2 regions of the Staphylococcus kloosii genome follow, and region 2 is predicted to be linked to the other one. Evidence: predicted binding sites of a transcription regulator. Region 2 holds the regulator's gene; the other holds the start of a gene.
The links. The regulator NrdR, encoded in region 2, represses ribonucleotide reductase genes. The targets are predictions, from matches to a motif close to AACACNATATATNGTGTT.

Region 1 (4,066 bases), 870 kb from region 2:
CTTAGTTAAATTGCACAGCTTGTACACTCTTCAACGCTTAATAATTTATTACGCGTATAATATAGTGACTTAAGACCTTTATGGTGTGCATATACATATAATCTAGAAAGTTCACGTGTAGAAATCTCAGAATTTACATATAAAATAGTAGAAATACCTTGGTCTACGTGAGTTTGTATTGTAGAAACTAAATCAATAAGCTTCATTTGATCAGTATTGAATGCTGATTTGTAATACCACATTGTTTCTGGTGATAAGAAAGGCATAGGGTAAAATGTTTCAGCATTACCGTAAGTACGACGTTCAATTTGATCAACGATTGGCATTACAGAACTTGTCGCATTTTGTACGTAAGAAATACTTTGTGTTGGTGCAATCGCTAGACGATAAGCATGGAATAAACCATGTGTTTCGACTTTTTCTTGTAAAGCTTTCCAATCTTCTGGTGTTGGTATTTCTAAACCGTCAAATAATCTACTAACTTTATCATATTTTGGTTCAAATGATTGAGAAGTATAGAATTCAAAATATTTTCCATTAGCATAATCTGATTTATCGAAGTCTTTGTATACTTCACCACGTTCTTTAGCTATTTCCATTGAACGTTCAAGAGAATAATAGTTCATAATCATAAAGAATGTATTGGCAAAATCTTTTGCTTCTTCTGATTCGTAATTAATTTTATTTTTCGCTAAATAACCATGTAAGTTCATAACACCAAGACCAACTGAATGTAATTCACTGTTAGCTTTTCTAACTCCTGGCGCATTTTTAATATCTGCTTCATCACTTACAACCGTTAATGCATCCATACCTGTGTGTACTGAATCTCTAAATTTACCAGATTCCATCACATTAACAATGTTTAATGAGCCTAAATTACATGAAATGTCACGCTTAATTTCATCTTCTGTACCATAGTCGTTAATTATAGAAGTTTCTTGTAGTTGGAAAATTTCAGTACATAAGTTACTCATTTTAATTTGGCCAATATTAGAGTTAGCGTGGACTTTATTCGCATTGTCTTTAAACATTAAATAAGGATAACCTGATTGCAATTGTGTTTGAGCAATTGTATTTAACATTTCACGTGCATCTTTTTTCTTTTTATCTACATTAGGATTAGCTACAAGCTCATCATAATAAGCATCTAAATCGATATCATCTAATGTAACACCGTATTCATTGTATATCGTATGTGGTGCGAACATATGGAAGTCTTTACCTTCTTTAGCTAATTCAAAGAATTTAGCAGGTACGATTAAGCCAGTTGAAATAGTAGATAGTCTCAAGTCCTCATCAGCATTTACTTTTTTAGTATCTAAAAATTCTTCTACGTCGTAATGGAAAATATTTAAGTATACTGCACCCGCACCTGGACGTTGTCCAAGTTGATCTGCATAACTAAAACCACCTTCTAGTGATTTAGCAACTGGTAGCACACCTTTTGCTACACCTTTGATGCCTTTAATTGCTTCTCCACGTGCACGTAATTTAGATAAGTTAATTGCAACGCCGCCACCAATTTTACTTAATTGTTTAGCTGTAGCATCGATAAAGTTAATAGAATTCAAGCTATCGTCTACTTCAAGTAGGAAACAAGAAACAAGTTCACCACGACGCGCACGTCCAGCATTTAAAAATGTAGGTGTTGCAGGTTGGTAACGTTGTTCTATCATTGCTGAGATAAATTGTTTTGCAGTCTTTTTGTCACCATTTGCTAAATATAAAGATACGATTGCTACGTGTTGGTTGTAGTCTTCTAGATATTGTTGTTTATCGTTTGTTTTCAATGCATAATCTTTGAAAAATTTACTTGCAGACATGTAACTAGCAAATTTGAAATCGAAGCTACGTGCATATTCTGTCACTTCTTCTAGTTCTGCTTCTGAATATTTTTCAAATACATCAAAATAAAAATCATTATCTACTAAATAATGAAGACGTTCAAGTTCAGTATCAAAGTAAATTGTTTTATCTTGAATTTCTTCTAAATATACTGCTAAAGCTTCTTGATCTTTCTCTAAATTGAAAAAGCCATTCTCTTTACGTTTAGTAACTTCATTATTTAATTCAATATGATTGTATTTCTTCTCGTCTATAGTCTTCATAGAATTGCCCCACCTTATCCTTAAATTGTTCTACATCATTGGATGTACCTTGTACTTCAAACTTTATTAATAATGGTACTTGATAGCTTTCAGCTATACTACGTCCGGCTTTGGCAAAATTTTGGCCCCAATTACGATTTCCGCTTGCGGCCACGGCTTTTAATAAGTCACCGTTTGTGTCTAAAAATGACTGTACTGGTTGAGGAACCTCGCCAAACCCTATTGTTCCAGTGACCAAAATGAAAGGTTCATCAATACGTTCTGAACAATTCGTTTGTGTAATTTCCATCGTGTTTGTTAATTCTGCTTTGTTGATAAATCTTCTGACATTACCCGAAAATGAAAAGAATACGACTTTCATTGGTACACCTTCTTTCTAAATCAACATTGAACATTTAAAAATAAAACGTTAATTCACACTAACGTTTTTCAAACACAAAACTAATATGGTAAACACAATATATAGTGTAATTAATTAAAAACTGTCTATATATGGAACAATTAAGGTCTTTAAAAACCTTAATTTGTCATGTTTCCATTAAATTTTCATAATAATTAGTTTGTAATTTTGTATTTTTACAATTATTAATACTGTTTTAAAACACAACATATAGTAGTGCTGTTTTTTAACCAGTACTATATTATGTGTTTAATTATACATAACAAACAATTACTTTTAAAGGCTCAAGAAGTGACAAATTTCTTACTAAACAGCATAAATGGCACCATTTCAACGTTACAAAACGAAAAAAATTTTTTTCTAAAATTTTAAGGGCTTTTAGTTGATTTTTCCTGAAAAATCGCAACTCGTTGGCGCACATAGCTTTAAGCCCCTCGCTTTATTCTTCAATTTTTATTAAATAAATTTATTACTAAATAGCTTTGTAAATTAGTATCGCTAAAGAGAACATTTGTTCGTATAAATATGATAGTATACTTTTATATTTATTGCAAGCGCATGTGTACATTTTAAGATTAACTGTGCTAATATAAATACGTTAAAATTTTAAGAATGAGGCGATATACAGTGAATCCAAAAGTGAAAGGTATCATTGCTATATTAATTTCTGCAATTGGCTTCAGTTTTATGTCTGTATTTTTTAGATTAGCCGGAGATCTTCCTGTTTTCCAAAAGTCACTTGCCAGAAATTTAGTATCATTATTTATACCTTTATATTTCATAATTAAATACAAGCAACCTCTATTCGGTAAATTAAGTAGTCAACCGTTGTTAATTTCTCGTTCGACACTTGGTCTCATCGGTGTGCTTTTAAACATCTATGCAATCGATCATATGGTACTAAGCGATGCCGACACATTAATGAAATTAAATCCATTTTGGACGATTTTGCTTAGTCTTATTTTCTTAAATGAGAAAGTACGAAATTATCAAATTATCGCAATGATCGTTGCTATTGGCGGCATGCTTTTCGTAGTCAAACCAGAATTTTCATCTGCTATGATTCCGGGAGTCGGCGGTCTATTATCAGGTATTTTTGCCGCTAGTGCTTATACATGTGTACGTGCTTTAAGTACGCGTGAAGCACCTTATACGATTGTATTCTACTTCTCATTATTCTCAGTAGTAGTACTTATACCTTTTACACTCTTTACGTATGAACCTATGACTTGGTTACAATTGCTTTATTTAATAGGCGCTGGCTTATCTGCTGCCGTCGGACAAATAGGTATTACATTGGCATATAGTTACGCACCGGCAAAAGATATTTCAATCTTCACTTATGCATCTATTATTTTTACAGCATTTTTCGGTTTAATTATCTTTGGAGAATCTCCAGATGTATATGCCGTCTTAGGTTATATTATAATTATTGGTGCGAGTTACTACATGTTCGAAAAAGCACGACGACAAAATATTGCTGCCGTTAAAGAAAATCAACGTAAGTAAATAATTTTAAAGGAGGTAATCAAATTGGCACAAGGCCGAAATAATG
Region 2 (4,066 bases):
TCGTCTCTAACCCATGGTGTAATTTCTTCTGCACCGATGTCATCAAGCATCAAAATATTCGCTTCTCGTACAGTAGCTAATTTTGATTCAAAACTTCCATCTTTAAATCCACTTTTTAATGTACGTATAAATTCCGGCAAATAAATAATAGTAGATGGTATTTTTTTAGTTTTTAGCTGATTTGCTATAGCACCTAAAATAAATGATTTACCTGTACCAAACTGACCGTATAAATATAAACCTTTAACATTCGTTTTGTCATTCGCTATATCATTACATATTTCATCTGCTTTCATTGCTGCTTCTAGTCTTTTACCATCCATATGGATGTCTTTTAACTTCGCATTCAATGTATCACGTTGCATATGATGGGAGGTAATTAAATGAGCATTAAACTTCTCTTCATCGTGTTTAATCTTACATGGGCATTGTAAGTATCTTATTTTGATATGATTATGCTCGATATAAAGTTCTGGTACATGACCTTTTACAAAGTTTGGGCAATCTTCAAAACGATGACCGTCATAATGTTTTTGTTGATCTTTGTATTCTTGTAGGACATTTAAATCTTCATCAATCATCGCATTAGTAAGTTCAGACTGATGCTCGGTTAAAAATGCTTTAACGTCTTTATCATTCACAACATCTTGTTTGATTTTAGCAATACGTTTTGTTAGATCATTTGATTCGCCCATTATATTTTCAAAGCTTTTCATTAGTCATCATCCCCCCATCTTTCTTTTAAATGTTGTAAGAACGCGGCACGTTCTTTTTCATGTTCAGAATCATCTGTTGCTGTTGTTTCATTTTCTGACTGCTTTTGTTGATCATTATTTGTATTATCTCTTTCTAATAGCCATTTCGGCGTCATCTCTTTTGAAACTAAATTTGCTCTTGGTTGTTTGAAATTACGTTGAGATCTTTGTTGTTGTTCTTCTTCGTTTATTTTCTTGGCAAACGGCTCTGCTTCTTGCGCAGTTTTTAATCCTTTACGTTTCCAATGCGCCGCGATAGTTAACGTATATTTTTTAGGCAAACGCATATCTCGTTTTAACATAACAAATTGCAATAATATATTAATCACACCGAATGGTAACTGTTCTCTTTCGACCAACTCTTCAACTAATTTCTTTTCGTCTAAACTAATTTCAGAGCCTTTCCATGCAGTCAACATTTCAATTGGACTCACACGATTCAATTGTTCTAAACGATCTTCTTCAGCAGCTTGACCATTGTCTTCGGACTGGACCATGTCTTGTTGTTTTAATTGTAATGATGGCAAACTTTGTTCGTGTTCCATTTGGTAATAAGTACGAGCATATTTACGCATATCTTCAAACGATAATTGTTGTGCGCTCGTGATTGATTTTAAAATCACGCTTTTCATAGCTTCTGGCGTTAGGCCATATAAGGTAGCAAGCTGCGTAATTAAAGCTTTAGCATCAGCGTTAATAATTTCTGTACTAATAAAATGCGACTGTAATAAGTCATAAAGTGCCTCAAAGTCGAAGTCTACTTTCGCTAAATTCAAACCTTCATAACTTTTCTCACGTTTAATGTTAGAAACATCATTGTGAAACTGCTTGTTAGGTACTGAAAACACATCGGTAAACTTGCGTGTTATTTCTTGATAATCGCTAAGGTTAAACGCTGTACCGGCCTCAAAATGAGCTTTTAGCTGATGATAACGTTCTTTGCCCACTGCGGTAAATAAAAATATCGATAACATAGGGTCGCTAAAAAACTGATACGCCGTTGGTGGTTGAATAAGTTTATAGACAAAAGATGAAGTATTACTATCATGGTGCACATAACTTTTGACTAAACCTATAGCCTCTAGTGAGTCCATTTGTGTTCTAAATTCGCTTAAATTAATTTGTAATTCACTCATTACAACATAATGTGTGGTTACTATTTCAACTTTTTGTGTTACAAATTGCTCTAAATAGTAATAAAGCCCCATTGCATTGGGACCTACTAATGGAGTGAATAGTCTATTTAATATATCTAAATGTTGTTCATTAATGGAAAAATCGCGGATAACATTAAAGTTATCTTGAGGTCTCAATCCAAAATCCGAAGATTGCAAACCCATTATGAATCACTCCGTTTATTTTCTGATAAGATACCTTGCATCGATTGTAATAATTGATCTACATCTTTAAATTCTTTATAGACTGATGCAAAGCGCACGTATGATACTTGGTCTACATGCATTAATAAATTCATTACATATTCACCAATGTCTCTTGAAGAGATTTCAGCACGCCCTTCATCTCTAAGACGCCATTCGACTTTATTAGTGATATCTTCTAATTGCTCATATCTCACTGGTCTTTTTTCACATGAGCGAACTAAACCATTTAAGATTTTTTCGCTTAAAAATTGTTCACGTGTACCATCTTTTTTCACTACGATTAATGGTCTTTTTTCAATATGCTCAAATGTTGTAAATCTTGTATTACAAACTTCACATTCTCTACGACGGCGAATCGCGTTAACTTCATCAGCGTGACGAGAATCTACGACACGTGAATGCGTTGAATTACATTTTGGACATTTCATTGTGCTATCACCCTCTTCAGTTGATTCGACTTTATTATACTATAAATAACTATACGACAAAAGAATGATGTCACAGTTAAAAGTACATCACTATTTTTTTGTGAAATACTATATATTATAACAAAAAAATGTCAGAATCTAAATTCTGACATTTTTATATTATGCGTTTTTATCTAAGTTTAACTAATTAGTACGTCCGCTTCGGAATTTAACAATTGTCCTAATTGCGCAGCTACTTCAACTACTCTATTTGAATAGCCCCATTCATTATCATACCAAGCAATCACTTTTACTTTGTTGTCGCCCATAACCATTGTACTTTGTGTATCAACAATAGCTGAATGTGGGTTTGTATTAAAGTCTACTGAAACTAACGGTGCGTCTTCTGTAGCTAAAACACCTTGTAAATCATTTTCTTTAAATGCATTATTTACTTCTTCTGCCGTTACATTTTGTTCTAAGTCAACGACTAAATCAACTAATGATACATTTTTTGTTGGAACTCTAAGTGCCATACCATGTAGCTTGCCATCTAATTCAGGTAAAACTTCTCTTAATGCTTTTGCTGCACCGGTAGAAGTTGGTATTATACTTTCGCTACATGAACGCGCACGTCTTAAATCTTTATGAGGGTTATCAATATTATTTTGATCGTTAGTAATTGAATGTACAGTCGTCATTAATCCGTTAACGATACCAAATTTATCATTTAAAACTTTAGCAACTGGTCCAATACAGTTGGTTGTGCAAGAAGCATTACTAAATATGTCATACTTATTAATATCTAAGTTATCATTATTAACGCCTTTTACAACCATTTGTACGTCGCCACCTTTAGATGGTCCCGTAAGTAATACTTTTTTAGCCCCAGCATTAATATGGCCAACTGCTTTATCTCCATGGTTAAATTTACCAGTAGCTTCTATCACGATATCGATATTAAGTGATTTCCACGGTAAATTCTCAGGATTTCTATCTGATACTAATTTAATTTCATGGTCTCCTAATTTAATACCATTTTCAGTCGGCTCAACTTTTAAATCGTATGTACCATGCGTAGTATCATAATTAATTAAATGAGCTATAGTTTCTGGTGAATAACTAGCGTTAATTGCTACCACGTTTAAATCCTCATTTTTAAGTGCGATACGTAAAGCCATTCGCCCTATTCTACCCATTCCATTAATTGCTATATTAGTCGTCATCGAATGCACCTCTCAAATTTATGTTATACTTTATAGAAATTAGTATAACATATTAATTAAAAAATGAAAGCGTTTGCTTTAAAAAATTAAAAATTACCATTAGCGCTTCTAAGTAAAACGCTAATGGCGAATATTAAAGATGCTCAGTTTCATCAATATAGCCTTGTTCAATTAATAAACTTTCTAAATTTTGCTTTAAATCAAGCTTAGAATCTCTATTATCGATGACATGATCTGCCATTCTACGTTTTTTATCTATAGAGATTTGACTTAGTACGCGTGCTTTGGCATCTTCA

Region 1: nrdI (class Ib ribonucleoside-diphosphate reductase assembly flavoprotein NrdI) is a predicted target of NrdR. The motif match lies at 2,564-2,581, and genes of this name have one in related genera.

Annotation. Positions count from the first base shown of each region.
Region 1 is NZ_CP027846.1:2,375,659-2,379,724, forward strand. Features, by position in the region: gene nrdE (class 1b ribonucleoside-diphosphate reductase subunit alpha) at 6-2,111, opposite strand; gene nrdI (class Ib ribonucleoside-diphosphate reductase assembly flavoprotein NrdI) at 2,074-2,472, opposite strand; gene C7J89_RS11840 (DMT family transporter) at 3,139-4,020, shown strand; gene queF (preQ(1) synthase) at 4,045-4,066, shown strand, end outside.
Region 2 is NZ_CP027846.1:1,502,001-1,506,066, reverse strand. Features, by position in the region: gene dnaI (primosomal protein DnaI) at 1-716, opposite strand, end outside; gene C7J89_RS07500 (replicative helicase loading/DNA remodeling protein DnaB) at 716-2,095, opposite strand; gene nrdR (transcriptional regulator NrdR) at 2,095-2,565, opposite strand; gene gap (type I glyceraldehyde-3-phosphate dehydrogenase) at 2,745-3,770, opposite strand; gene coaE (dephospho-CoA kinase) at 3,904-4,066, opposite strand, start outside.